3 regions of the Marinobacter sp. MIT932201 genome follow, and region 2 is predicted to be linked to each of the others. Evidence: predicted binding sites of a transcription regulator. Region 2 holds the regulator's gene; each other region holds the start of a gene.
What was found. Region 2 encodes sigma-54, which starts transcription at its own class of promoters, with help from an activator protein. Its sites were predicted from a motif close to ANTGGCATNNANNTTGCTNT; they were not measured.
Positions count from the first base shown of each region.

Region 1: a site for sigma-54 is predicted at 4,470-4,489, ahead of flhA (flagellar biosynthesis protein FlhA). Genes of this name have one in related genera too.
Region 3: a site for sigma-54 is predicted at 1,537-1,556, ahead of flgA (flagellar basal body P-ring formation chaperone FlgA). Genes of this name have one in related genera too.

Region 1 is NZ_CP138917.1:2,819,213-2,829,167, reverse strand. Features, by position in the region: gene fliR (flagellar biosynthetic protein FliR) at 1-11, shown strand, start outside; gene flhB (flagellar biosynthesis protein FlhB) at 18-1,154, shown strand; gene SIC15_RS12910 (class I SAM-dependent methyltransferase) at 1,621-2,475, opposite strand; gene SIC15_RS12905 (uracil-xanthine permease family protein) at 2,456-3,712, opposite strand; gene upp (uracil phosphoribosyltransferase) at 3,715-4,353, opposite strand; gene flhA (flagellar biosynthesis protein FlhA) at 4,572-6,752, shown strand; gene flhF (flagellar biosynthesis protein FlhF) at 6,813-8,123, shown strand; gene SIC15_RS12885 (MinD/ParA family protein) at 8,191-9,003, shown strand; gene SIC15_RS12880 (RNA polymerase sigma factor FliA) at 9,035-9,778, shown strand; gene cheY (chemotaxis response regulator CheY) at 9,941-9,955, shown strand, end outside.
Region 2 is NZ_CP138917.1:2,975,015-2,984,969, reverse strand. Features, by position in the region: gene mgtE (magnesium transporter) at 1-48, opposite strand, end outside; gene SIC15_RS13655 (HPr family phosphocarrier protein) at 58-327, opposite strand; gene rapZ (RNase adapter RapZ) at 335-1,219, opposite strand; gene ptsN (PTS IIA-like nitrogen regulatory protein PtsN) at 1,248-1,718, opposite strand; gene hpf (ribosome hibernation promoting factor) at 1,806-2,114, opposite strand; gene SIC15_RS13635 (RNA polymerase factor sigma-54) at 2,215-3,735, opposite strand; gene lptB (LPS export ABC transporter ATP-binding protein) at 3,893-4,618, opposite strand; gene lptA (lipopolysaccharide transport periplasmic protein LptA) at 4,596-5,162, opposite strand; gene lptC (LPS export ABC transporter periplasmic protein LptC) at 5,146-5,730, opposite strand; gene SIC15_RS13615 (KdsC family phosphatase) at 5,727-6,275, opposite strand; gene SIC15_RS13610 (KpsF/GutQ family sugar-phosphate isomerase) at 6,298-7,278, opposite strand; gene SIC15_RS13605 (ABC transporter ATP-binding protein) at 7,467-8,279, shown strand; gene mlaE (lipid asymmetry maintenance ABC transporter permease subunit MlaE) at 8,276-9,058, shown strand; gene mlaD (outer membrane lipid asymmetry maintenance protein MlaD) at 9,093-9,542, shown strand; gene SIC15_RS13590 (phospholipid-binding protein MlaC) at 9,575-9,955, shown strand, end outside.
Region 3 is NZ_CP138917.1:2,003,213-2,013,167, reverse strand. Features, by position in the region: gene SIC15_RS09070 (CheR family methyltransferase) at 1-541, opposite strand, end outside; gene SIC15_RS09065 (chemotaxis protein CheV) at 579-1,508, opposite strand; gene flgA (flagellar basal body P-ring formation chaperone FlgA) at 1,697-2,398, shown strand; gene flgM (flagellar biosynthesis anti-sigma factor FlgM) at 2,574-2,900, shown strand; gene SIC15_RS09050 (flagella synthesis protein FlgN) at 2,908-3,378, shown strand; gene SIC15_RS09045 (pilus assembly protein PilB) at 3,409-4,158, opposite strand; gene SIC15_RS09040 (peptidylprolyl isomerase) at 4,377-4,997, shown strand; gene mnmC (bifunctional tRNA (5-methylaminomethyl-2-thiouridine)(34)-methyltransferase MnmD/FAD-dependent 5-carboxymethylaminomethyl-2-thiouridine(34) oxidoreductase MnmC) at 5,002-6,885, shown strand; gene SIC15_RS09030 (CBS domain-containing protein) at 6,959-7,591, shown strand; gene SIC15_RS09025 (hypothetical protein) at 7,603-9,955, opposite strand, start outside.

The DNA of each region.
Region 1 (9,955 bases), 160 kb from region 2:
GGCAGCCATAGAGACTCATGGCCGAAGAAGACGATAACAGTCAGGAAAAAACGGAAGAGGCCACCCCCCGAAGGCTCGAAAAAGCCAGGGAGGAGGGCCAGACTGCCCGTTCCAAAGAGCTGGCCACCATGGCGGTGCTCCTGGCTGGCGCGGGAGGCATGCTCGTGTTCGGCGCCAGCCTCGGAGCGTCGCTGGAAGCCATCATGCGCGAAAGCTTCGTGATCGAACGGTCCGCCATCTTTGACATGCGGCACATGAGCGTCCAGCTCATCGAATCTTCCAAGGAAGCCGCCTGGGCCCTCTCGCCGATTCTGGTACTACTTCTTATTGCCGCCATCTTCGGCTCAATCGGAATTGGCGGTCTGCTGATCAGCGGCAAGGCCGTGGCCCCGAAACTAAATCGTATGGACCCCATCAAGGGCCTGGGGCGCATGTTCTCAATGCGCTCTCTGATCGAGCTGGTCAAGGCCATTGCAAAAGTCGGCCTTGTCATGGCTTTGGCCATTCTCATCCTGGATCTACGCACCGAAGACCTGTTGTCCATCGCCGAGGAACCGGTGGTGCCGGCAATGGAACACGTGCTCTGGACCATCGCCTGGAGCTTTTTCCTCCTGGCTTGCGCCACGATCATCATCGCGGCCATCGACGTACCCTTCCAGATCTACGATCACCAGAAAAAACTGCGGATGACCAAGCAGGAAGTGAAGGACGAGTACAAGGACACCGAAGGTAAACCCGAGGTCAAAGGCAAGATCCGACAGCTCCAACGCGAAATGGCCCAGCGCCGGATGATGCAGGATGTGCCGACCGCCGACGTTGTAATTACCAACCCGACTCACTATGCCGTGGCCCTGAAGTACGATCAGAAGGCGATGGCTGCGCCGATTGTAGTGGCCAAGGGGGCGGATGAGGTGGCCTTTAAGATCATGGAAATTGCCCGCGAGAACAAAGTCGAGATTCTGAGAACACCGCCGCTGACCCGCGCGGTTTACCACAACACGGATATCGGCGAGGAAATTCCTGATGGCCTCTATATGGCTATTGCTCAGGTGCTCGCTTATGTCTTCCAGCTACGGCAGTTCCGCAAGGGGCGTGGGCCCAAGCCCGGTATGCCTGATTTCCCGATTCCCTCTGATTTGCGGCGCGACGTTTAGTTCTGAGCGGGGTTCCTGTAAGTAGCCTGCGGGTTTAGGAGTTAGCGCTGTTGTGGGTGGCCTTTTCAGGACACGCTACGAGCACATCCATGTGCGCTTGACTGTGGCCATCCATGGCCACAGACAGTCCTGAAAAGGCCACCCACAACCGCTTTTCAAACCCATCGATATCGCTGAAAAATACTAGTGCTGACCGTAGGTCGGATTAGGCGAAGCCGTAATCCGACAATCCCGTTGTGGTTTTAATAACATTTGTTGGATTAGGGCCTCGCCTAATCCAATCTACGCGGTTTTGGCGGATTCCCGTCAGGTTTGCGAGGTTTGTGGGTCTGCTTCCCAAAAATGTCTGTGGCCATGGATGGCCACAGTCAAGCGCACATGGATGTGCTCGTAGCGGTTTTTGGGAAGCAGACCCACAAACCTCTTACCCCGAAACAGCAGGCTAGGGCAGGACTCGAAGGCAAGGTCAGCAACCAGCCTCAATAACCCGAACCATCGGCTCAGCGCGGCTTTCGGGAATCGGCAAGATTCCATACCAGGACCGCGGGTCATGCACGGTGGCAGAGGCGAACCCACAGGACAGGAAATGCTCCCTTGCCTGAGCGTCAGTCCGGAAGTGGAAGGATACCTCGCTGCGGGTGATGGCCCCGAGGACGCCTCCTAATGCTTTTAGGGTGGTGTTCAGTACAGGCTGGCTTGGCTGGCAGTAGCTTTCGGACAGGTAAACTGAACCCGGGCGCTTGGCCATGGCTGCGGCCAGGCGGCGCCAGAACTCGGTGATGGTTTTAAGGGAAAAATAGCTGGTCAGGCCTTCGGTGACGATGATTACCGGCTCGTTGTTCTCGAATACCCGGTCGATTACTTTTTCCAGTTGGTACTCGCCGTGATCCGCGAGGATATCGATGGGCGTGACCTGGTGATGGTCGCCGAGGCGGCCCGTGGCCATCAGGCGGAGCGCCTTGCGGGCGGCCATGTCGGGCAGGTCGGCTTCGACCATGTGGAGCAGGGGGTGTTTCTGGCGTAACCGGATGCCCCGGGGAGACATGCCGCAGGCGATTTCCAGGAACTGAGTGATGCCCTTTTCTTTGATGGCCTGGTCGATCAGGTGGTCGATGATCAGATGGCGTTGCAGGAGGAAGGTGCGGATGTTGCCACCGATAGCCGCCTTGCTGGCGGCCTCGAAGGGTGTCATCAAGCGGTATAGCCAGCGGCCTTTTTCCGTTGCCAGGGTATCGTCAGAAAGCCCGTACCGGTGCCAGACGGCACCGGTATAGAGGGCAGTGAAGCTGATGCCGGAGCTGTCAGTCGGCTTTCTGCTCATAGACGGCTTTGCCCCATGCCTCGCGGCTGCCTGGGAGGATCAGGTTCAGGATGATGGCCGCTACCGCACAAAGCGCGATGCCTTCCAGGTGCCCCAGCACCATCCCGCCGATACCGAATACCAGGGTGACCCCGACGATAACCAGGTTGCGAGACTGTGACAGGTCCACCTGGTGACGGATCAGTGTGTTAAGGCCAACCACGGCAATGGAGCCGAACAGCAGGCACAGGATGCCGCCCATAACGGGGACCGGGATGGTCTGCAGTGCCGCGCCGAACTTGCCAACAAAGGCCAGAACGATGGCTACGCCGGCCGCCCACCACATGACTTTCGGGTTGAAGTTCTTGGTCAGCATGACCGCGCCGGTGACTTCAGAGTAGGTGGTGTTGGGTGGTCCACCGAGCATGGAAGCAGCACTGGTGGCCAGGCCGTCACCCAGGAGGGTGCGGTGGAGGCCCGGCTTTTCCAGATAGTTCTTGCGGGTCACGTTGCCGATGGCCAGTACGTCGCCAATGTGTTCGATGGCCGGGGCGATGGCCACCGGAATCATGAACAGCACGGCGCCCCAGCTGAACTCGGGCGCAACGAAGTTGGGAACGGCAAACCAGGCGGCTTCTTTGACGGGCGTAGTATCTACGATGCCGGCAAACGCGGAGAGGATGTAGCCGGTGATCACGCCAAACATGATGGGAATCAGGCGGAAGATGCCCTTGGCCCAGACCGACATGATGATGGTTACGGCCAGGGAAATCATCGCGATCCAGATGGCGGTGTCGTAGGGGATCAGCTGGTTGGCGCCGTCACCAGTGCGGCCGGAGGCCATGTGAACGGCAACCGGTGCCAGGCCGAGGCCGATGGTCATGATCACGGGGCCGATGACCACTGGCGGCAGCAGGCGGCGGACAAAGCCGGTGCCCCGCATCCGAACCAGGCCACTCAGGAAGATGTAGAGAATACCTGCGGCCATCAGGCCGCCCAGGGTTTCTTCCATGCCAAATCGGCCCTTGGAAGCGATTACGGGGGCAATAAAGGCGAAGGAGGACGCCAGGAAGATCGGGATCTGCCCGCCGGTCACCACGTGAAAGATCAGGGTGCCCAGGCCGGCGGTGAAGAGGGCCACGTTGGGATCCAGGCCGGTGATCAATGGCATCAGCACCAGGGCACCGAAGGCCACCAGCAGCATTTGCGAGCCGGCAATGGCCTGTTTCCAGACCGGGTCGTTGGTACGATCCTGCATGCTTAAACGTCCTTCTGCTTGGTGCCGAAAATCTTGTCGCCGGCATCGCCGAGACCCGGAAGGATATAACCTTTCTCGTTCAGGCGTTCATCAACGGAGGCCGTGTAGATCGACACGTCCGGATGGGCCTCGAGGACTTTCTTGACGCCCTCGGGCGCGGCTACCAGAACCAGGGCCCTGATCTCGGTGCTGCCGGCTTTCTTGAGCAGGTCAATGGTGGAGATCATGGAGCCGCCGGTAGCGAGCATCGGATCGACGATCATGGCCATTCGCTGATCCAGCTCACCCACCAGTTTTTCCAGATAGGTGCTGGCCTCGAGTGTCTCCTCGTTGCGGATCTGGCCGACAACACTGACCCGGGCAACGGGAATGAGGCTCAGAACACCGTCGAGCATGCCAAGCCCGGCCCGGAGGATCGGAACGATGGTGACTTTCTTGCCGTGAATCTGTTCCACATTCACTGGGCCGGCCCAGCCTTCGATGGTTTTTTCCTGCAGGTTAAAGTCCTTGGTGGCCTCGTAGGTCAGAAGTGCACCAACTTCCTGTGCCAGCTCCCGGAAATTCTTGGTGCTGATATCCGCACGGCGCATGATGCCGAGCTTGTGGCGGATCAGAGGGTGTTTTACCTCGTGGATTGGCATGGGGTCACCTGTGTGTCTGGTTGGGGTTTTAGCGTCGCAATTAAATGGCGCAAGGATACCGCATCTGGCAAGGCGAGTCAGGCCGCAAATGGCCGGTTCGCGGAAATCCACTAAGGGCTGGTACGGATCTTGCGATAACTCTTCCAAACGACGCCGCCGCGTCAGATTTTCGACCTTTGAAACGCCTGCAGGCACGGCCAATCGGAGAAGTATCCGGCATGGACAGAGCTTTAGTCCTCAATAACGTCAAAACCCTGACGCGGGGAAATCTGGGCATTCCCATCATGCTGATGGGCTTGCTCGGTATGATGATTCTGCCCATGCCGGCGTTTTTGCTGGACGTGTTCTTCACGTTCAACATCACCCTGTCGATTGTCATTCTGCTGGTCTGTGTCTACGCCCTTCGGCCCATGGAGTTTGCCTCTTTCCCCACGGTACTGCTGGTGGCCACGCTGCTGCGTCTGGCCTTGAACGTGGCGTCCACCCGGATCGTTCTGTTGAACGGCCACGAGGGCGGCGACGCGGCCGGTAAGGTGATCGAATCCTTCGGTGCGGTACTCATCGGAGGCAACTACGCCGTGGGTCTGGTGGTCTTTGCGATCCTGATGATCATTAACTTCCTGGTGGTCACCAAGGGCGCCGGCCGGGTCTCCGAAGTGAGTGCCCGTTTCACCCTGGATGCCATGCCCGGCAAACAGATGGCCATTGATGCGGATCTCAACGCCGGCCTGATCAATCAGGACGAAGCCAAGCATCGCCGGGCCGAGATTGCCCAGGAAGCGGATTTCTATGGTTCCATGGACGGTGCGTCCAAGTTCGTTAAAGGCGATGCCATTGCCGGCCTGCTCATTCTTGCCATTAACATCGTCGGCGGGATCGCCATCGGTATGCTCCAGCACGGCCTGGATTTCGGGCTGGCCATGGAGCGCTATGCGCTATTGACCATTGGTGACGGCCTGGTGGCACAGATTCCCTCGCTGCTGCTGTCCACGTCTGCGGCGATCATGGTAACGCGGGTTACTTCCAGCCAGGACATGGGCGGCCAGATCCTGCAGCAGATGTTCAGTGCGCCGAAGGCACTGTCCATTGCCGCTGGAATCCTGATTATCCTCGGCCTGATTCCCGGCATGCCTCACGTGGCCTTCCTGGGTCTGGGTGCGCTGGCTGGCGGCGCTGCCTGGTATATCTGGAAACACCAGAGGCAGACTGTCGAGGAGGAGGGCGCCTTCCCGGCCAGGGGCGCTGGCGGCGCGGCACCGCGACCGGCGGGTCGTGATCTGCCGCCGGGCGGAGACGCGGGTGGCGATCAGGGTCGTCAGCTGCCGGCACCCGGAGAGACCAAAGAGCTGGGCTGGGACGATGTCTCCACCGTCGATATCGTCGGTCTGGAAGTGGGGTATCGGCTGATTCCGCTGGTGGATAAGTCCCAGGGCGGTCAGTTGCTCAGTCGCATCAAGGGTGTTCGTAAAAAACTGTCCCAGGATCTGGGATTCCTGATGCCTTCGGTGCACATTCGCGACAATCTGGACCTGATGCCCAACGTCTATCGCATCACCCTGATGGGCGTAACCATCGCCGAGGCGGAGATTCACCCGGACCGGGAGCTGGCCATCGACCCCGGCCAGGTATTTGGAAAGGTCGAAGGGATTGAAGGAAAGGATCCGGCGTTCGGTCTTGATGCCTGCTGGATCGAGCCCGATAAGAAAGACCAGGCTCAGACCCTTGGCTATACCGTGGTCGATGCCAGTACCGTGGTTGCCACCCATCTGAACCAGGTGTTGCAGAAACACGCCCACGAACTGCTGGGCCACGAGGAAGTCCAGAAGTGGCTGGATCAGCTTGAGAAGATTTCTCCGAAGCTGGCCGAAGAGCTGGTACCCACCACCGTTTCAATCAGTCTGCTCCTGAAGGTCTTGCAGAACCTGCTGAAGGAGGAAGTGCCGATCCGGGATATGCGGTCCATTGCCGAGGCCATCGTGAATGTTCATCCGAAGAGTCAGGATCCCAAGCTGCTGACCACCGTAGCCCGGCAGTCCCTGCGCCGGATGATTGTCCAGAGCATCTGCGGCAACGAATCGGAGATACCGGTGATCACCCTGGATCCGGACTTGGAACAGTTATTGCTGAAGTCTGTTCAGCAGAGTCAACAATCCGGCGGTCAGGAAGACATTGGCCTGGTTCTGGAGCCGAATATGGTGGAGAAGCTCCAGCGATCGCTTCAGGAGAGCGTCCAGCGCCAGGAGATGCTTGGCAAACCGGCCATTCTGCTGGTGTCCGGGCCACTGCGGCCGGTCCTGGCGAAGTTTGCCAGCTATGGGGTAGAGCGACTGCACGTGCTCTCATACCAGGAAATTCCGGATAACAAACAGATTACGATCGTGGCGTCCGTTGGCCAGTAACGGCGCGGATGACAGAGCGGACAGCGCCGGCACGGCGTTGCCGGTGGAGGAAGAGGCATCATGAAAGTAAAACGGTTTTTTGCTCAGACCATGGCAGAGGCGCTGAAACAGGTCAGTGAACAGATGGGGCCGGATGCCGTGATTCTTTCCAACCGTCGGGTCGACGGTGGTGTCGAAATCGTGACGGCGCTGGACTATGACGAAAACATGGCGCGCCAGCGCCTGGGCAACCAGGCCGAAGAAGCCACCAACGGATCCCGCCTGGCAGAAATGCAGGCTGACCAGCATCGTCGTCTCGAGGATGAATTGAGCCGATCCCGTGACCGCATCCGTGAAGTCAGGGAAAAGCGTGCCTCCCAGGGAGCCGGCTACTCAGGTCCGTCGTTTGCTGCTGTTCAGGAAACGGTCGGCGGCGATTTCGGTGATAGTGTGGCTGAGCCCCAGGCGCCGAAGGATGTCTATTCTGATGAACTCGCACAGATGCGTGCCGAGATCAGCTCCCTCAGGGATATGATGCAGGGTGGTCGCCCGCAGCCGGACCCGGTGGTTTCGACAAACACGGCTGTTCAGCAAAGGCTGGCCGAGCGCCTGCAGGAATTCGGCCTGGACAGCGAGCTGGCAGGGTCAATTTCCCGTCGCCATAAGGCAGGGCGACTGGAAGATGGTTGGAAGCAGTCCCTGAAAATGCTGTGCACCGGCGTCCGGACCTCTCGCATGGAGTGGCTTGATGAGGGGGGCGCCTATGCGCTGGTGGGTCCTACCGGTTCCGGCAAGACCACCACGATTGGAAAGCTGGCGGCGCGGTATGTGCTCAAGCATGGCTCCGACTCCCTGGCTCTGGTCACCACCGATCGATACCGGGTGGCGGCGCACGAGCAGCTGTTCGTGTTCGGTCGTATCCTGAATGTGCCGGTTCGGGTGGTGGATGAGACTCACAGCCTGGACGATATTCTGGACGAGCTGTCAGACCGTCACCTGGTTCTGATTGATACTGCCGGGCTGACAAGTTCGGATAAAGGTTATCAGGAACAGCTGGCCGAACTGGCTCGCAGCCATCACAATGTCAAAACGCATCTGGTCGTCTCGGCAACCAGTCAGCCGCGCATCATGAAATCCGTCTGGCATTGCTATAAGATGGCAAATCTTGCGGGCTGTGTGATGACCAAGATCGATGAGGCCCTCACATTGGGTGAGTCCCTCGGTTTTGTCATGGAAACCGGTCTGCCGGTAGCCTACTACACAGACGGGCAGAAGATTCCTGAAGATCTGCACCACGCAGAAGCTGTTCCGCTGGTGCGGCTGGCCGTGGATCGGCTTAAAACACTCCAGCAACAGCAGGCGGTCGCAGAGGGCCTGAAAGAGCACGCCTGAGACCGGACAGATTGACAGCAGGCGTCGGAAACGCACCGGCGAAACGTGGCAAGAGACAAAAAACAGTATGAGCAGAGCACATCCGGTACAGGTGATTGCAGTTTCCGGCGGTAAAGGTGGAGTCGGCAAGAGTAACGTGTCGGTCAACCTCGGAATTGCCCTGGCGCAGAAAGGCCGGAGAGTGGTGCTGCTCGACGCCGATCTTGGGCTCGCCAACATCGACGTATTGCTGGGCATCACCGCCAACCGTAACCTTCAGGATGTTCTGGCAGGCGACTGTGACCTCAAGGACGTTCTGGTAAATGGTCCCGGCGGCATAAAGATCGTTCCTGCCTCCTCAGGTACCCAGCGGATGACCCAGCTCAGTCCCATGGAGCATGCCGGGCTCATTAATGCGTTCAGCGAGCTGGGGGATCAGATCGATGTACTGATTGTCGACACTGCCGCCGGTATCTCCGAATCGGTGGTCAGCTTTCTCAGGGCGTCCCAGGAGTTACTGTTGGTTGTGTGTGACGAACCCACGTCCATCACCGATGCCTACGCCCTGATCAAGCTGATGAACCGGGATTATGGAACCAATCGTTTCCGCATTCTTGCCAACCAGGTGCGGAATGAGCAGGAAGGCCGGCATCTGTTCGAAAAACTGACTCGGGTCACCGAGCGCTTCCTCGATGTGGCACTACAATATGTCGGTATAGTCCCCTACGATGAGGCAGTGAAGAAAGCAGTCCAGAGACAGAGGGCAGTGCTGGATGCCTATCCCAGAGCGAAAGCCTCCCTGGCCATCAAGTCTCTGGCCGACAAGGTAGACAGCTGGCCGTTGCCGTCCTCTCCCCGTGGACATCTGGAATTCTTTGTGGAGCGGCTCGTCGAAGTCTGAATCGGATCCAGTCAAACAAGAAACCGGATACATGACATTGGCGAAAAACCTCGGAATCTATAACCAGTCGGGTGCGCAGAAGGCATCTCAGCTTGTTGAGCAACACGCGCCGCTGGTCAAGAAAATTGCCCTCCATTTGATGGCCCGCCTGCCGGCTTCCGTTCAGCTTGAAGATCTTATGCAGGCCGGCATGATTGGCCTGCTTGAGGCTGCCCAGCGATACAGTTCCACCAAAGGAGCCACCTTCGAGACCTACGCCGGTATCCGGATTCGTGGGGCGATGGTCGATGAAATTCGCAAGGGCGACTGGGTTCCCCGCTCCGTGCATCGAAACGCCCGTCGCATTTCCCAGGCCATCAAGGCTGTGGAAGACCGGCTTGGCCGGGAAGCCCAGGATCAGGAAGTGGCCGAGGAGCTGGGCATGGAGCTTGCTGAGTATCATTCCTATCTTTCCGATTCCAACAGTGGCCGACTTTTTAGCCTCGATGAGCTCAATGAATCCGGAGAGCTGCCGATAGAACAGACAGAGACGCAGGATAACCCTCTGGAGGGGTTGTCCTCCGATGCCTTCCGGCGGAGCCTGGCTGAGGCCATTGAAGACCTGCCGGAGCGGGAAAAACTGGTTCTGAGCCTTTATTACCAGGAAGAGCTGAACCTCAAGGAAATAGGCGCCGTGCTGGGCGTCAGCGAGAGCAGGGTCAGCCAGATTCACAGCCAGGCTGCCTTGCGCCTTCGGGGGCGGTTGTCGGATTGGCGCCAGGAACCGGACAGCTGATTGCGTTCAGTCTGTGTCTGCGAAGGGGCAGTCTGTAGTTTTTGGTAACCGATGCTTTACAACGGAAGCAAAGGTCTGACAATAAGCGGTTTAAACAGCGGCCTGCTAGACTTTGAACGCGAAGGTCAAACGAATTCCGGGTGTTACTAACTGGAGGTCCCATTGGACAAAAACATG
Region 2 (9,955 bases):
TGAACGAAGGCGCTGGCGGGCCTGGCTTTTTTCCAGAATATCGGTCATGTGTCTATTTTACTCACCTTCGCCGAAATAATCGTTGATCAGTTCGGCCAGGGCCTCTATGGCCTGCTCTTCATCCGGACCATCGGCAATAAGCTCCACATCGGTCCCCTTGCTGGCGGCCAGCATCATCACCTGCATGATGTTTTTTGCGTCCACATCCCGGCCCTTGCCACTGATCCGCACACTGCTGTCGAATCTGGATGCCGTGTTAACGAGTTTGGCCGTGGCGCGCGCGTGCAAACCCAGCTTGTTGATAATGGTAATCGGGCGGCGAATCATGGTTCGATCAGATCTCTTCCCGGGTCTGAAGGTGTGGCAGTTCGGTATGGCGTACCTGCACATTGCTGTAGCGCTGCCGGAAGTAGTCGCCCAACTGCTCGCAAACATACACTGAACGGTGCTGGCCGCCGGTACAGCCAATGGAAATCGTCATATAGCTGCGGTTGCTGTCTGCGAAGGAGGGCAGCCAGGTATCCAGGAAGGCCTTCAGGTCTTCGATCATCTTCCGGCTCGCCGGTTCCTTTTCCAGAAATTCGATAACCGGCTGATCCGTGCCCACGTACTTCCGCAGACTGGTATCCCAGTAAGGGTTGGGCAAACAGCGAACATCGAAAACATAGTCGGAATCCAGCGGTACTCCGTGCTTGAAGCCAAACGACTGGAACAGCAGTGCCAGCTCCTGATCCTTCCGGCCCACGACTCGCTGCTTCACCATATCCCGAAGTTCGTACATCGACATACCGGTGGTGTTCACATACAGGTCGGAAAGCTTGGACAGTGGTTCAAGCAGCTTCTTCTCGCTGGTAATGGCTTCCCTGAGGGAGGTCTTGTCGTCACTCAGCGGGTGTTTTCTGCGGGTAGCGTGGAAACGCTGGAGAAGTGACTGCTCGTCGGCATCAAGGAAGATAATTTCAACGGTAACCCCGGTCTCCTGGAGGCGCCGGTAAATTTCCTCGAAATTGGCGAGCTCGCCGGAAAGGTTGCGCGCATCAATGCTGACCGCCATCTTGCCGAGCCGGCCGGGCTTGGTCTGGCTCGCTGCTTCCCGGGTGAGAGGAAAGAGCAAGCCAATGGGAAGATTGTCGATGCAGTAGAACCCGAGGTCCTCCAGCACATGAAGCGCGGTACTTTTACCCGAACCGGACCTGCCACTGACGATAATCAGCTTCATGACCAAATCACCTCCACTGCAATGAAAATCAGCCGCCTGAGGCGGTCATGCGCTGGTACAGCGTGCCGGCGTCCTCACATTGCCGGAGGCGATCACAGAACGACCGCTCATTGAACTTCTCCGCCAGTTGGCTGAGCAGCTCCAGGTGTTCGCTGGTTGCCTCTTTCGGGACGATCAGGGCAAAAATCAGATCCACCGGCTGATTGTCGATGGCATCGAACTCAACGCTTTCTTCGAGCGTCATCAGAACGCCCACCACGTGATCAAGGCCCTCCAGGCGACAGTGGGGAATGGCGATCCCCTGGCCAATGCCGGTACTGCCCAGGCGCTCACGGGAAATGAGGTTGTTGAAGAGCTGGGTCTCGCTGAGCGTGTTGTCCTGGTGGTTTATTTGCTCGGCAATAAACTCCAGGGCCCGTTTCTTGCTGGACGCAGGTACCCTGCAGAGGGTGAGCTCCGGAACAAGAATAGTGTCTATGGTCAGGGATGTGTCGCTCATGGATCGACTGCGTTTCCGTTAAAAAAAAGGCTGCGACACGTTGTTCATGTCGCAGCTCGATTAGATGACTTGCATGAAAACAGCCAGTTAGCGAGAGCCGTTTCCGTGCATCCGGTCTACATTCTTTTCCTTGTGCTTGAGGATCTGGCGGTCCAGTTTATCGATCAGGGCATCGATGGCTGCGTACATGTCCTCGTTTTCTGCCTTTGCGTGAATCTCACCACCAACCACGTGCAACGTGGCTTCCGCAATCTGGCGCACCTTTTCCACTTCCAGGGTCACCTGGCAGTTACTGATGTGGTCGAAGTGACGCTCGAGCTTTTCGAACTTCTCTGAAACGTAATCTTTCAGTGCGGGAGTCAGTTCTACGTGATGGCCTGAAATATTGAGTTGCATAGGCGTCTCCTGTTGTCATCGTGCCGGCTCCCGGGAGCCGGTCTGGGTGCTGGCGCATTGTGCGCCCGCGAATACGGTGTTGCGCCCCGCATTGGGGTATTCAGACCAGCCGCTTGCGCTCGTTGGACGGCGGAATGTGCATGGCCTCCCGATACTTGGCAACGGTGCGTCGCGCAACCTTGATTCCCTGTTCTCCTAGCATGGCTGCAATTTTACTGTCGCTCAACGGCTTTTTGGGCGTTTCCGCGGCAATCAGCTTCTTGATCATCGCCCGGATGGCCGTGGAGGAGCATTCGCCGCCCTCGTCAGTGCTGACGTGGCTGGAGAAGAAATATTTCAACTCGAAAATGCCCCTTGGGGTATGCATGTATTTCTGGGTGGTTACCCGTGAAATCGTCGATTCATGCATTTCTACCGCCTGGGCGATGTCTGAAAGAATCAGCGGCTTCATGGCTTCCTCGCCGTGATCCAGGAATCCCTGCTGGTGTTCGACAATACGGGTCGCCACTTTCAACAGGGTCTCATTGCGGCTCTGCAGGCTCTTGATAAACCACTTGGCCTCCTGCAACTGATCACGCAGGTAGGTGTTGTCGGCACTGCTGTCCGCACGCCTTATAAGTGAAGCATAGCTGGCATTCACCCGAATGCGCGGGGCAATTTCCGGATTCAGCTCAACACGCCAGCGGCCATTGTGCTTGCGAACGATAACGTCCGGAATGACATAGTCGGGTTCGGCGCGATCAATCACGTCGCCCGGCCGCGGGTTAAGGCCGGTGATCAGCGCCAGAACCTCTCGCAACTGGTCTTCTTTCAGACGGCTGCGCCGCAGCAACTGGGCGTAGTCACGGTTGCCCAGCAGATTGATGTAGTGGGTAATCACCAGTCGCGCCTGGGCCAGCCAGGGCGTCTCGGGTGGTAGCTGGTTGAGCTGGATCAGCAGGCATTCCTGCAGATCCCGGGCAAACACCCCTGGCGGATCAAAGTGCTGGAGGCGGTGCAAGACGGCTTCCACTTCATCCAGTTCCAGAGGGTCTTCCTCGTTCTCATCCAGCAGTCCGGCGTGGATTTCTTCCAGAGGGCTGGTGAGATAGCCGCGCTCATCCACAGCGTCCATCAGGGCATGGGCAATGGCCTGGTCCCGTTCACTCAGCGGGGTCAGATTGAGCTGCCATTCCAAGTGATCCTGAAGTGTTTCGGTGGGCGAGTTGCGGGTCTCGAAATCGTGATCGTTCTCGTCGTCGTTGCGGGCGGCAGGTGCCGGCGCAGACTGGTAGATGTCGTCCCAGGCGGTGTCTACCGGCAGGTCGTCCGGAATGTTGTCCGGAATGTCGTTTTCGGAGGACCAATCCGGGCCATTCTCTGATTCGTCCCAGTCGCTCGAAGGTTCCGGCGCTGACTCGGCCGCGGATTCTTTCTCGCTAGTCTCGCGCTCGTCGTTCTCGGCGGTTGCGTCAGCCTGATCATCGTCCTCGGATGTCTCCAGCATGGGGTTGGATTCCAGTGCCTGCTGGATTTCCTGTTGGAGGTCGAGGGTGGAGAGCTGGAGAAGCCGGATCGCCTGTTGCAGCTGGGGCGTCATGGTCAGGCTCTGACCCAGCTTTAACTGTAAGGAGGCTTTCATAACCATGGTTCAGGATCCGTCACTCATCAGCGCTTTGTGTCATAAGTCGTGAAAAATTCTATATATGCCGGTTACTTGCCGTCGTTTTATTTTACCCTAGCAAGTTCTTTGCCGAGTTTACTTGCTACAGGTCATCAAAACAATGAGCCTTTCGGTGTCACAGCCTGAATTCATCGCCCAGGTAGACTTCCTTGACTTGCTGGTTGGCCAAAATCGCATCGGCATTGCCGGAGGCGATGATGTGGCCTCCGGAGACAATGTAGGCGTTCTCGCAGATGTCCAGGGTCTCTCGCACGTTGTGATCGGTAATCAGAACGCCAATACCCTTGTCACGCAGATGCCGGATGATGTGCTTGATGTCGCTTACGGATATCGGGTCGACACCGGCGAAGGGTTCATCCAGAAGTATGAAGGCCGGTTCCATGGCCAGCGCCCGGGCAATTTCCACCCGTCGCCGTTCCCCTCCCGACAGGGCCATGCCAACGCTGTCCCGGATATGGGTTATGTGGAATTCTTCCAACAACTCCTCGAGCTTTTTCTCTCGATCCGCTTTGCCCAGCCCCCGACGGGTTTCGAGGATCGCCATGATGTTGTCGCGTACCGACAACTTGCGGAACACCGAGGCTTCCTGGGGCAGGTAACCGATGCCTTGCTGGGCGCGTCCGTGCATCGGCAGTGGCGTAATATCCCGGCTGTCGATGGTGATACGGCCACGATCGGCAGGGACCAGCCCGACGATCATGTAGAAGCAGGTGGTTTTCCCGGCGCCGTTGGGGCCAAGCAGTCCCACTATCTCCCCACTGCGAATTTCCAGGGAAACGTCGATCACCACTTTTTTCTGCTTGTAACTCTTTGCCAGGTTACTGGCTCTCAGAACTGCCATCGGTTTCCTGTCTGTCAGTGCGTCTGTCGGCGCTGCGTGGCTGAATCACCATCTCTACCCGGCCGCTGCCTTCGCCCGTGTCGGCGCCGCCTTCAGCGGTCACTACCCGGCCGGCGGTATCATAATGAATGACGTCGCCGCGGAACAGGTTGCCATTCTGCTCGATGACTGCTTCGCGTTCAAAGGTCAGCCGACTGTCGGTGGCTGACCAGGAAATGTTCAGGGCGCGGGCGTCGGTTTCTCCTTCGCCCTCTCGCGCCGGTTGCCGGTATCTGGCCGGGGTGCCGGAGGCTTCGATCCGGCTCAGCCCGTCCTCGGAGCGATAGAGGACCACCCGGTCCGCGTTCAGCCGAGTTTTGCCCTGCTCAAGTTCTACATCCCCGGTGTAGGTGGCAATGCCCTGACTGTCGTCGAGGCGTGCATTGTCTGCGGTAACCTTGATGGGGGTGTCGGAATCAAGGTCGAAAGCGGCCGCCGGGCCGATCATCGCGGCTGTCAGCAGGGCAACCAGCAGGCGCCGGTATCGGTTAGTTTCCGGTTTCATAGCGTCCTTCCACCTGGGAGTTCAGTTCCAGAATCCGCTCGTCTATCCACGCTTTCATGCCCGTGGCCCGGGTAATACCGGTAACGTCGCGTATTTCTACGGGTGCATCTGTATATACCATGCCCCGGTCGTTATCCAGGGTCAGGGTTGATGTTGTCAGGGTGGCGTCCCGTTCTCCAATCGTGCGCTGAATCCGGACATTGTCCGTCAGGTACACCAGATTCTGGTTCTGTAGCAGGCTGCCATTCTCGGCTTCAACAATCCAGGGTAGGGCGCCGTCGCCGCCATAGAGTTCGGCACGGGGAGAGTCCATGGTAGCCAGGTTGCCTTCTTCGAACTGTTCGATGCGAGGGCTGGAGAACCGGATCTTCAGGTTCCCTGATTCGTCGAAGGAAGTGTACCGGCCATTCACCACGAAGCCGTCCGGCTCGGCATCGCCCCTCAGCGCCGCTGCCTCATCATCGATGACCGGCGGCTCATCGCTTTGCCAGAGCAAAAAGACGGCTGCCACCACGGTGCCAGCCAGCGCCAGGGTTCGCAGCCAGGGCCGGTCCGGGAGCCAGTTCACGCCTCGGGCTCCAGATAGGGTGCCAGTGTAGAATCAAGCTTGCGGTGGGCGGTAAGCAGCAGATCGCAGGCTTCCCGCACCGCACCTTCTCCGCCTCGAGCGTGGGTGCAGTAGTCCGCATGTTGCTGCACCAGCCAGTAACCGTTGGGTACGGTGATGCCGAGCCCGGCGAATCTGAGCGCCGGCAGATCTGGCAAATCGTCGCCCATATAGGCGATGGCTTCCGGACCAATGTCCATGGTGCTGACAAGCTCCTGCAGGGCCACTTTCTTGTCTTCGCGCCCCTGCATAAGGTGAGGTATGCCAAGATCGCGCATCCGTTTCTCAGTCAGCGGCGACTGCCGGCCGGTAATAACGGCGACGGTAATGCCGGCTGCCATAAGCTGTTTCAACCCCAGGCCGTCGAGGATGTTGAATGCCTTCAGTTCATCGCCGTTGGCGCTGAAGTAAAGCTTGCCATCGCTCATAATGCCGTCGACATCGAGGGCAATCAGTCGGATTCTGGCGGCTTTTGTAAGCAGGGCGTCCGGCCATCGGTGCGTCATATCACATAGCTCCCCATAGCCCTTAGATTACGCCGGCTCGCAGCAGGTCATGCATGTTGATGGCGCCAACCAGAGCACCTGCTTCGTCCGTCACCGGCAGGGCGTTGATCTTCATTTCCTCCATGATATTGAGCGCTTCCGCCGCAAGATGATCGGCCTGAATGGTTTTGCCATTCCGGGTCATCACCTCGTTGATGGGGGTATTATGAATATCCACCGACCGATCCAGGGTCCGGCGCAGGTCACCGTCCGTAAATATTCCGGTGAGGGTGCCGTCCTGATTGACGACGGTGGTCATGCCAAGCCCCTTGCGGGAGATTTCGAGGAGTGCGCCACTGAGAAGTGTGCTCTCGTTGACGACCGGAATCTGGTCACCTGTGTGCATGATGTCGGACACCCGGAGCAGAAGCCGGCGCCCCAAGCTGCCGCCGGGATGCGAGAAGGCAAAATCCTCGGCACTGAATCCGCGAGCTTCGAGCAGGGCAACTGCAAGAGCGTCGCCCATGACCAGGGTGGCCGTTGTCGAGGAGGTAGGCGCAAGGCCCAGGGGGCAGGCTTCCACCATCACGCTGACGTCCAGGTTGGCGACTGCTTCTCGGGCCAGGATGGAGCTGGCATTGCCTGTCATGCTGATCAGGGGGGCACCCATGCGTTTGATCAGCGGCAGAATGGTGACCACCTCGCTGGTGCTGCCACTGTTGGAGATCGCAATCACCACATCCTGAGGGGTGATCATGCCCATGTCACCGTGGCTTGCCTCGCCGGGGTGCACGAAAAAAGAGGGCGTGCCGGTACTGGCCAGGGTGGCCGCAATCTTGTTGCCGATGTGGCCGGATTTTCCCATGCCGGTCACCACCACGCGGCCCTTGCAGTTCATAATGACGTCGCAGGCTCGGGTGAACTGGTCATCGATCCGGTTCTCAAGGGCATCAATGGCGTCGCGCTCGATGCGGATGGCTCGTATGGCAGAGGATCGGAAATCGTAGGGTGTCGGTTCGGTCATCGGGCTTTGGGCCTGGCTGTCGGGACATTGAAAATGTTGGGCAGAGTATACCATTTTCACCCGGCAACGATGCCCGCTTACCGAAAGTTCAGTCAAACTGATCATTGCTATCAGTACATTTTGGGCTGTTTGGATTGAGCTTGAACGCTCCTTGGCATAATGTAGCCCCTCTTTGAAAGGTAAGGACTATGAATTCGCCGGCTTACATATCGCTCAAGGATGTCGTGTTCTCCCGCTCCGGGCGCCGTATCTTCGACGGTGTCAGCCTGGACATTCCGCGCGGAAAGATTACCGCGATCATGGGGCCCAGCGGAACCGGTAAAACCACACTGTTGCGCCTTATTGGTGGTCAGCTCAAGCCGGATTCCGGCAGTGTTGTGTTGGATGGTCATGAGGTCCCAAAGCTCAAGCGTAAGGCCCTCTACAGCCTCCGCGAAAAGATGGGCATGCTGTTCCAGAGCGGGGCACTGTTCACGGATCTGAGCGTGTTCGAGAACGTCGCCTTCCCGCTTAGGGTTCATACAAAACTACCGGAAGACATGATTCGCGACATCGTCCTGATGAAACTGGAAGCCGTTGGCTTGCGTGGTGCCCGCCAGTTGATGCCCTCGGAGTTGTCCGGAGGCATGACCCGCCGCGTGGCTCTGGCCCGAAGCATTGCCCTGGATCCAGAGCTGATCATGTACGACGAGCCATTTGCGGGCCAGGACCCGATTGCCATGGGCGTTCTGGTCAAGCTGATCCGTGATCTGAACGGTTCCATGGGGCTGACCAGCGTGCTGGTCTCCCACGACGTGCCTGAGTCCCTGAGCATCTGTCATTACGCCTGCATCATCTCGGACGGCAAGGTGATCGGTGAAGGCACGCCGGAAGAGTTGCGGGCCCATCCCTCCGGGCAGGTGCAGCAGTTCCTTCAGGGGCAGCCGGACGGCCCCGTGCCGTTCCATTACCCCGCGGATGGCGCCGCTCAGGACTTCGGATTGTCCGGGGGTGCCTCTTGATCGACAGAATAGCGGCCTTCGGTCGTCTCGGTCTTGATATTGTCTCCTCATTCGGCCGATCCGGTCGTTTCCTGGCGGGCGTTCTGGGCGGGGTGCCGAGGCCGGCCACCGGTTTCCCGCTCCTGCTGAAACAGCTTTACGCTGTTGGTGTTCTGTCCCTGGCCATCATTGTGGTGTCCGGCCTGTTTATCGGCATGGTGCTGGGGCTGCAGGGGTATACGATCCTGAGCGATTATGGCTCTGAGGCAGCCATCGGTCAGATGATAGCCCTGACTCTGGTGCGTGAACTCGGGCCTGTTGTGACTGCGCTGTTGTTTGCGGGCCGGGCGGGTTCGGCGCTGACAGCTGAGATCGGTCTGATGAAAGCCACCGAGCAACTGTCCAGCATGGAGATGATGGGCGTGGACCCGCTGCGGCGGGTTATTGCGCCCCGGCTCTGGGCTGGGTTTATCGCCATGCCGGTGCTTGCCGTGATTTTCTCGGTGGTCGGTATCTGGGGCGGGATGCTGGTAGGTGTAGACTGGCTAGGCGTGTTTGAAGGCTCCTTCTGGGGCAACATGCAGTCGTCGGTGGATTTTGTTGATGACGTCCTGAACGGCGTCATTAAAAGCGTTGTTTTCGGCTTTGTCTGCGCCTGGATCGCGGTTTATCAGGGTTATGACTGCGTGCCGACCTCGGCAGGTATCAGTTCGGCGACCACCAAAACCGTGGTGTACTCCTCGCTGGCCGTGCTGGGGCTGGATTTTGTGCTGACCGCTGTGATGTTTGGCGATTTCTGAATCATCGATTAACGAGAGAATACCGGAGCCGGAAATGGCACAGAGAACCACTGAAATAATCGTTGGGCTGTTCATGATCGCAGGCTGCGCGGCGCTGCTTTTCCTCGCATTGCAGGTGAGCGGGCTGTCGCCGAAGTCGGCCGACAGCACCTACACGATCTATGCCAATTTCAACGATACCGGCGGGCTTACGCCACGTGGGCGAGTCTCCATGGCAGGGGTGACCGTGGGCACCATTGAATCCATTAGCCTGAACAAAGAGACATTTCAGGCGCGGGTGGAAATGTCGATTCACTCGGACGTCGACAATATCCCCTCGGACAGTTCCGCAGTTATACGTACATCCGGCCTGCTCGGTGAACAGTACATTGATATATCGATCGGGGCCGAGATGGATTCGCTGAAGGAAGGCGATACCTTCTATTCAACGCAGTCGGCCATGAACCTGGAGCGATTGATCAGCAACTTTGCATCGGGCCGCTGACTCGGGCCGGGAAGATTTAACAGGAGATCCTGATGTTTGCACTAAAACACCACATTCTGCTTGGCCTTCTGATGGCTCTGGTTCTCGTTATGCCGGCTCACGCTGGTGAAGCGGAGGATCTCCGGAACTATGTGGATGAAAACACCCAGCGGCTCGTTGAAAAGCTCAATGAAGAGCGCGGGCTGTACGAGCGAGATCCGGAAGCATTCTACGAGAGCATGGACAAGGCGTTGACGGATTTCGTGGACTTCCGTCGCATTGCTGCGCGAGTGATGGGGCGTTACGCCCGGCAGACGACGCCCGAGCAGCGGGACGAATTCGTGGTCAAGTTCAAGCGCAGCCTGTTTGACAGCTACGCGCAGGCGCTGGTCAATGCCGAAGATTTCGAGATCCAGGTCAAAGAAGCGACCATC
Region 3 (9,955 bases), 970 kb from region 2:
ACGGGGTGAAGAACTGCTTTTGTCGCTCCGGTGACAGGCCCCGGCCAATGGCGATCATCTCGTATTCACCCTTGCGGGCGACTTCCAGAACGCTTTTGGAGATATCCGTGGCCGTGATTTTCACGTCGCGAAGCTTCCCGGGCCTCGCACGCCGGAATTCTTCCACGATCATGGCGATGGAGTAGGGTTCCTGACCTGTTGAGCAGGCCGCCGACCAGATACGAAGGGGTTGGGCGGTTTTGCGCTCAGCGAACTCGGGGAGCAGTTTTTCCTGGAGAATCCGGAAAGGGTGATTGTCGCGGAACCACAGAGTTTCATTGGTGGTCATCGCATCGATGACCACCTCCTTCAGGCCGCCCCGCCCGGGACGCTTGAGGCGATCAAGGAGTTCACCCAGGGTATTCAGACTGTTCTCTTCGAGAATCCTGCGCAGCCTGCTTTTTACCAGGTACTGTTTGTTCTCGCCGAGTAAAATCCCACAGGCATCCTGCAGGAACGATTTGAAGGCTTCATATTCCTGTGGCGTTATTTCCGCTTTCATTGGATCTCTGTTCTGAGTGAATCTTCGAGCGGCGCCATCAACCCTGGTCGATGATCTCCATTACCCGCTCCGCCAGCTCGTCCGGACTGAACTTTGCCATAAAGTCGTCGGCCCCGACCTTCTTCACCATCGCCTGATTGAACACACCACTGAGGGAGGTGTGGAGCATGACAAACATGTCTGCAAGGGCCGGGTCACCTTTCACCTTGGTGACCAGGGTATAACCATCCATTTCCGGCATCTCGACATCGGAGATAATCAAAGAGAAATGATCCCGCGCCTTTGTACCGTCAGAAGTCACCTCCTTCAGGTATTCGAACGCCTGCTTGCCGTCGTTCTTTGTGATGACTTCCATCCCGATGGCAGTCAGGCAGCGCTCGATCTGCCGACGGGCCACTGAGGAGTCGTCCACGACCAGCACCGGGAGATGCCCCGGGACGCGATCCGCACTCTTGCTCAGAACCGCCTCGGTAACATCCTCACCAAGCGGAGAAACTTCTGCAAGAATCTTCTCTACATCAATGATTTCGACCAGCTTATCATCAATCTTGGTAACAGCGGTAAGGTACACATCGCGCCCTGCTCCCTTGGGCGGAGGCAGAATGTCTTCCCAGTTCATGTTCATGATCCGGTCGACGCCGGTGACCAGGAAACCCTGTGTCTTGCGATTGTACTCGGTAATGATGACAAAGCTGGTAGCCAGCTCTTCCTGAGGAATGCCGGGCAAGCCAATGGCCATGCTCAGGTCAATGATGGGGATGGTCTCACCGCGGCTGTGAGCGACGCCACGAACAACAGGCCGACTGTTTGGCAGTGACGACAGTTTCGGACACTGCAGTACTTCTTTCACCTTGAAGACGTTGATCCCATAGATCTGCCTCCCCCTTAAGCGGAAAAGAAGGAGCTCCAGGCGATTCTGCCCTACCAACTGGGTTCGCTGGTTAACACTGTCCAATACCCCTGCCATTTGGATTCTCCTGGCCTGCCGGAATTACAACGGCATATATCTTGCTGGTCACTGAATAATAGCGTGATTGACGGAAACCCGTCATATCAGCGGCGGATTAGCCCGTTTAACGGCCACTGCCATCGAATCCTTAGCCGGATTCGGGCTTTTCTGCCTTGTTGTTGACAGCATAGGACAAACTGCTACGTATGCGCACCACCAAATTCGCTCTGATACTGCTAATGTCTTGCTTGAGCGCCCCGCTGCTGGCTGACACAACCGCTGAACAGATTCGCCAGGCAACACTGGAATTTCTTGACGGCTTCGCCAGAGAACAGGCCGCAGAAGGCTACACCGTATCCTTTGAACCGGGCTCCATCGACGACCGACTTGCACTCGCGGAATGCGAGAAGCCGTTGAGTGTCGAATTCAGTGGCGATCCCTGGAAAAGCACCAGCCCTTCCATGCAGGTGGCCTGCGAAGGATCAAGGCCCTGGCGGATGTTTGTGACGGCTTCCGTTTCCATCCACGGGCCGGCCCTTGTGGCGGCAAGACCGCTGACAAGGGGAGAACGGGTAACCGAAGGCCTCGTGACCAAGCAGTCCGTTGAAATCAATGCCTCCCGGCGCGGCGTCATTACCGACGCGCAACAGGCCATTGGCATGGAAGTGCGCCGGTCGGTCAACGCAGGCTCGCTGATCACGCCGGATATGCTCTCCGCGCCAAATGCCGTGGAACGGGGCGACCATGTTATCATCACCGCCAAAACGGGCGGATTCTCAGTGCGTTCGCGCGGGAAGGCCCTTGCCAGCGCAGGGGTTGGCGAACAGGTTCTGGTTGAGAATCTGCGATCCTCCCGCACGATCAAGGCCAGCGTTGTTGCGCCAGGTCATGTCGAAATCCCGATGTAAGCCCGCCTCGGCATGAGCTTGCCGGTGCGGCAAATCCCTGCCGGAAACCCGGTAGAAAAAAGAGACGAAAAAACTACTGAAAATTACTAAAGGTTTTCGCGGCCCCGCCGTTAAGAAGACATAAACTCGAGTAAGCGCTGCATTCACGTGGCGCGACAGGCAAGCAGGTACAGATATGTCAGTTGACTTAAATGGAATTGGCCCCGGCCAGGTCAACACCCAGAGAACCACGGCCGACAAGAGCGCCGGCACCCAGAATACCCAGCCGGCGACCAACGAACAGGCGAAAACCCAGGCCCAGGGTGCCCGGGGCGAGAACGTCAGCCTGAGCAATCAGGCCAAGAATCTCAAACAGCTTGAACAGAAGTTGGGCGATTATCCGGAAATGGATGACGACCGCATCGAACAGATCCGCTCCGCCCTGGAGAACGGAACCTACAAGATTGACGCCGAGAAACTGGCCCAGAAAATGCTTGAGATGGATGAAAGCATTTTCGGGTGAGTAAACCATGGCCGCAATCGATGATCTGAAGACCCTTCTTTCCCAGGATGTCAGTCAGCTGGAGACGCTGGCTGATATTCTCGAAAAAGAAAAGACATGCCTTGCCAGTTCCGACCTCCGCCAGCTGGAAACTCTGACCAAAGAAAAAAACGAGCTTCTGGGTGCCGTTCGCGAACGCGCCAAACAGAAAATCCGGACATTGGTCCAGATGGGATACCGCCCGGAAAGTGGCGAGCCTTCCCGTTTTATCCGCAGCGCCGGTTTTTCTGAGCTGTTCCAGCTCTGGCAGGAAGCGGATCAGAAACTCCGGGCCTGTCAGACGCTGAACCAGACCAACGGTCGGGTGATCAGCCATTTGCAAAAACGCCTGTCCCGGCTTACCGACATCTTCCGTGGCGCCACCGGTCAGCAAAAGCTGTACGGTGCCCAGGGCCAGCAGACCACAGTTTCCAGCAGCACAGTGCTTGCCAGCGCCTGAGCAGGGCCCTGGCAAGCAACGCTTTTTACTTCATCGGGTATAGATTGTCATCTGGGAGTCCGGATGGAAACGGATGTCGTGGATACTCACGTTACCCATTGAGGCACCCTGGCTACCGCTGACCCGGATATTGTCCATGCGGATTTCCTCGATGCGCTCGGGGAACGCAAGCATCAAGGCGCCATCCTCCCTCACCCGATAGCGGGGTTCCCCCTCGCGGTAGTGGACACCGGAAATGGTCAGGTCCGAGTCGAGAAAGTTGAGGACCGGTACAAAAATATTGGCGGTAAGTTTCAGCCCCTCGATAACATCCGGGGATCCGTCTGCGCCCTGTTCGCCGTCACCCGCCGGATTCTCAACCATATCGCGTACAATACCGATACGCTCGAGCAGGTTCGGGTCTCCCTGACCTGAGACGGCCGCCAGCTCAGTCTCGCTCAATGGAGCGAGATTACCGCAGTCATACAATTCACCAGCCTCCAACGATGCCTGGGACGCTTCGGCCGAATTGCTCGCCGCAAAGGTGACCAGGGGCTGGAATGGCAGCGTTACCGCTGTGACGAGCGCCGCAGCGTTGCGATACCGGGACTGGTGCTTGAGGACCCGGTGAAGTTCTTTTTCGCTGATCCAGCCAGCCTGGATGAACACCTCACCCAGGCGCTGTCCGGTTTCGCGCTGGAGCTTCAGGCCCTCATCCAGTTGTTTCTCGGACAGGTAGCCGCGATTAACAAGCAGCCGCCCGAGGCGTGACTTTTCTTCAAATCCCTGACGGATTCTCACCCAGTGTCTCCTTTTGAACAGTGAAAACCGTACAACCCGGCCCGGCTAATGTGATCCATGATTTCCGATACCCGGAATGTTAGACGATCACAACGCAATGTGCGTGGATACAGTCATCGTTTTACCATCCCCTTCTGGTAAGATCTGGCACCTGATAACAGAATTCGCTGAATTGTCGCAGCTAAAACGCCTGCGCATAACAAAGAGAGCGGTTGCAAATGACAAACTTGGTAAAACCCCTGAAAACTGTGACACCCGTACTGCTGATGGCTCTCGCCTTGCTGGTGCCGGCCTCCTGGGCAATGGCCCAGACCAATGAGCAGCCCGCCAACGAGCCACTGCCAATGGTTCGCATGGTGACCAGCGAGGGCGTAATCGAGCTCCAGCTGCGACCGGATGTCGCCCCGGATACGGTTGCCAATTTCCTGCAGTACGCCCGGGAAGGTTTCTTCGACGGCACCATTTTTCACCGCGTTATCCCCGGATTCATGATCCAGGGCGGCGGGTTTACCGAGGAGCTGTCCCGGAAATCGACCCGCGCCCCGATCCGCAATGAAGCCACAAAAACCCTGCCGAACCTTCGTGGAACCATTGCCATGGCGCGAACCAGTGCGCCGGATTCTGCAACGTCACAGTTCTTTATCAATCTTACGGACAACGGGTTTCTGAATGCCGGCGTCCGCGGCCCGGGCTATGCGGTTTTTGGCAAGGTCACCCAGGGCATGGGTGTTGTCGATGCCATCGCCCGCAAACAGACCACCCGGAAACAGGGCATGGCCGACGTGCCGGTGGAACCTGTGACCATCGAAACCGTCACCGTGGTTGAATCCGAAGGCTGACACCGTGAACCGGCCATTGCAGCCCCCTGCGATCGAGCCAGCTGAACTGGTCTGGCACGACGGGGTCCCGGAATCAAAGCGGTTTGGCGATGTTTACTTCAGCCGGGACAACGGCCTGGAGGAAACCCGCCACGTTTTTCTGCAGCATAACCAGTTGCCGGAGCGCTTCTCGCAGATTCCCCGGGGCGGGAGCTTTGCTATTGCCGAAAGCGGTTTCGGAACCGGCCTGAACTTTCTGGCAGCCTGGCAGGCCTGGCGCCACCATGCGCCAACCCATGCTGCTACCCTGCATTTTGTCTCGGTGGAACGTTTCCCACTCACTCGGGAAGACCTGACTCGTGCCCTCGCTTTGTGGCCCGAGTTAAAGGTGCTCGCTGACGAACTGCTTCTGCATTACCCACCTCTGGTGCGAGGGGTTCACCGACTGGTTCTTGACGGTGGGCGGGTTCGACTGACGCTGTTTTTCGGCGACATCAATGACGCCTGGGAAGCCCTGGATTTTAAAGCCGACGCCTGGTTTCTGGACGGCTTTGCTCCGGCCCGCAATCCGGACATGTGGCTGGAGAACACCATCCGCCTGGTTCGTGCCCATAGCAAGCCGGGCACAACGCTGGCTACCTTCACTTCCGTCGGTCGGATCCGTCGGGCTTTCCTCGAGGCCGGATTCCACATGGAGAAAACCTCAGGGTACGGCCGCAAGCGGGAAATGCTGAAGGGAGTACTTGAGGCGTCGGCCCGGGCTGAACCCGAACAACCCGGGACCATCGCCATCATCGGGGCGGGCATTGCAGGTTGCACGCTGGCACGAAATCTCGCCGAGCGGGGTCTGTCCGTCACACTCGTTGATTCCCATGGGCCGGGGAATGGCGCGTCCGGAAACGCCCAGGGCGCCCTGTACGTAAAACTGGGAGTTGAGTTCAACGACCAGACCGAACTGGCCCTCACGGCCCTGACCTTTGCCCAGCGCTTTTACAACAACTGGCGCAACCAGTACTGGCATCCGACTGGCCTGCTGCAGTTGGCCCACAGCCCCCGGGAAGAGGGCCGACAGGCGAAATTTCTCGATCGAAACGAATACCCCGGGGATATTCTATGGCCGGTGAACCGGGATCAGGCCAGCGAACTTGCCGGCGTTCCGACGCAAACAGGCGGTCTCTGGTTTCCCGGCAGTGGCTGGCTCGAGCCGGGAAACCTGTGCAAAGCACTGACTGACCACCCGCTGATATCGACCGAGTTCGGTGCCACCGTCAGCGGGCTCCGGCCCTGCAACGGGCAATGGCACATATCCATGGAAGACGGATCGCCCATCGTGGCCGACCGCGTGGCCATCTGCTCGGGTCATCTCAGCCCGGAACTCATTCCGACAGAGGGACGCTTTCGCCTGAAAGCAATACGGGGCCAGGTTTCGCACCTTCCGACACCAGCCATTATCAGCCCCAAGGCCGTTATCTGTGGTAACCGGTACCTGAATCCGACGCTCGGTGAGATCGCCGTGACCGGAGCCACCTTTGATCTTCGCGACAACAACCCGTTGCCGACGATCGAAAGCCATAACGAAAACATGCAGGAACTCGGCTCAATGCTGCCGTCCCTGTTTTCTTCCACAAGCGAAAAACCCGGTGGCGCGGATCTGGACGGCCGGGTCGCCTTTCGATGCACCACACACGATTACCAGCCCGTCGCCGGCCCGGTATTCGATGGCGAAAGCGCTTCTCTGGATGGACTCTTTCTATTCACCGGCCTCGGCAGCAAAGGCCTGACCTACGCTCCGCTGCTGGCCGAGTATCTGGCGGACCAACTGACCGGGCAGCCTGCCTGCCTCCCGGCGAACCTCGTCAGACGGCTGGAAACACGGCGTCTGTACCAGACTGATATGGCGGTTTCGTAATAAACTACTTCTGAAGTTTCCGGTCAGACTGCCGTTAACCGTGGAAAGAGTGGCATAGTCACGGAGAGAACCCATGTCCATTTATGTCAGCGAACCCGGCCGACCGGTCGGCACCCGGCTACCGGAGACATTCCGGGCAAGGCCCGTGGGCGATGTCACGGAGCTGGCAGAAACCAAGGCGATCAATCCCGGCAGGAGCGAGGCAACAGACGCAGAATTTCAGCAGGCGGCTAATGCCGGTCGGCACAAGGCTTTGGAGGAATATGGGGCAGCGGCAGCCGGCGAGCGTCGCGAAGATCGCGCTTACCTGCCCGTATCCCGTATTTCATCACCGGCACTTTACTCGGTGCAGGCTTCAGCAACCATTTCCGAAGCGCTGTCAGTGATGGATGAGCATCAGGTTCATCACCTGGTGATCATGGCGGAAAACAACGTGGCTGGCCTTGTTGATCTGCGCTGGCTCCTTGGTTGGCTGCACGATCACGACGCCAATGCCATGACCCAGAGCCTGGTTCACATTGAGCTTCCCGCCTTTCTGACGGCCTCTCCCGAAACCGACGCCCACCAACTCGCCAGGCTGATGCTGGCCCATCAGCTCAATGCCGCACTGGTGGTAGACGCCAGTGGCGCAGCCGCGGGCATCGTAACCAGTACGGACTACCTCAAGCTATACGCCAGCTCTGGGCGACACGAGGGGACAGTTTAGCGCCCGGCCAGCTAGTTCAGTGGCGTCAACAGCTGACCCTCGGGGCTGAACAGAAGCACGTACCAGTCACTGCCCGTTCTGCTGAGCGCGACGATCTCGTCCTCCCGGTAATTCGTCAGAGCGACTATTTCCGAGTTGTCCACCGCAAGCTGATAGCGCCAGTCGTTTCTGAAGCCGGTGTCTTCACCCTCAGTCTCCGCTTCCGGAACCAGCGATACCCGGGCAACAATGCCCTGCTCCATGCCCGACACGACACCTTCACTGGCAAAATCTCCGTTCGTGGAACCCGCAACAACCATGTCACCATCGAAACCGGTCAAGCCCTGAAGTGTTTCAGTAGCCTGGTCGTTTTCATCATTCAGGGAAAAGGCACGACTCACGAGGCCTGAGGAGGAGTAACCCAGAAGGAACCCTGCCGTACTGGAGAGCAGCTCCCGCTCCAATTCAGGGTCCTCTTCCTCCTGCTCCAGCACAGAGTACACCCCATCACTGGCACCTATCAGCCAGAGCGTGCTGCCCTGGAACAGACCATTGGATACCGGTTCATCCCCGGCAGTGCCCACCTGTTTGACACTGAGTTCGCTGGTTGCACTGGACGCGGTGTAGAAGAAAGCATCAATGCCTCCTATTACCGGAACGCCTTCCACAGAGCCCGCCGCGGAGCCAAATAACCCAGGGCTGATAGACTCGATACTGCCGCCGGCGACGCTGTCATCGGCAGCCGACCCCACTTGGCGGGTCCATGCCACCGCGGGCTGCTGGGTATTGCCGTCCAGCTCCGTATCAATACGCTGCAAAAAGCTGTCCGTGCCGCCCGCTGCCTGCTGCTGATCAAAAACACCATCGGTTTCACCTGCCAACACCACATAGCCGGTGTCCCGGTTTATTCCGGCCCAGCGCACCTGATCGTCGGCATCCGTCCCGGTCCGGGTCTTCCAGGTTGGAACGTATTCGCCACCGTTGGATGCGGAATCAAACCAGTACAGGGAGGTTACAACATCCTTGCCACCGAGTGCGGTGGTGCCCTCGACCGGTTGATCGGTGCTGTACGCGACGACAAATTCAAATCGGTCTACTCTGGTGCCACCCTCGGTCACCTTACGCTGTACCACGTTAATGACCGGATCTGGCGAAATCAGGCTGTCACCGGCAGAGGAAATGGCCACCTGCTGTAACTGGGCACCGCGCTGGTCGAAAATCCGCACCAGTACCCTATTGTTATCCTGAGTGTCGAAGCCTGCGACAAACAGCCTTCCGTCGTGCCCCATGGCAAGGTCCGTGGCAACAAAGCCATTACCGCCGTTCAGCGCGAGGGGCGTTGTCAGCTCGTTGAGGCTGATACGGAGCAGGTTGTCAGATTTAGCCCGGGCGTAGTCCTCGCGGCCAGCCTGGAAACTCTCATTGATGCCAAGCAATATGAATCGGTCACTGAAGGCCGGATTGGCGTAGCTGCCCGCGGGTACCCGGATCCGGAATGGCACTTCGTCGGTTCCCTCGGGGAAAACCAGCTCGTCGTTCTCAACCCAGTTGCCGCCTTCCAACCGCTCGATAACGAACTCGGAATCAAGCCTCGCCGTAGAGTCTTCGGTATGGCTGAGTTTGGCAAAAATATCCCGGTCTCTGTCGCCGGAAAGCGTGGCAACATACTCGCGCACATCACCCACGTTCAGGGTATCCCTGCCCCCACCTTTTACCGTTTCGAGGGACAGGACGGGCTCGTTATCCTGAATCGAAAGATTGGTGACGACGCCACCGTTACCGCTTCCGAGGCCCGCCAGACCGGAGCGCACTTCGGTGAGAGCCAGCCTGAGGGATTCAACCGGCTCAGCAAAACTGTCCTCGACCACTTCCAGCGGCAGATAACACTCGGTAATACCTGGCTCAAGGGTGATGACACCCCGGGTATAGAAGCCCTGCTCATCGAGCTCATAGTCGATGTAGTCGAGTTCATTCTCACCGGTTTCGTCCAGCGGTGCGGGACTGTTACTGCCCAATCCAACGATGTCCTTGCCCAGAATGGCATCACCAGCGTTGGAGGCACTGTAATCGCAATTCTGGTGTGGAGGCGAGAATCCGACGTCGCAGCTGGAGGCGTCATAATCAGACAGCAGCTCAAAGGCGACCGCAACCCGGGTAACCGACGGTTGATCGAGGATTACCTTGACGAAAACGCGGCGCGTCGGAAGTGTCAGATCTTTGGTGCCGGAGACCGAGCCGTCGTCGTTGTAGAGATTAATGGTAAAACTGTGCTCACCGCCGGTCTCCAGATCCGGCAAGGCGCATTGTTCGCGATTGCTTGCCGGAATCTCCGGGCTTTCGCCCTCCGTGAACGGCTCGGCATCCAGGGACATCACGTTGTATTTA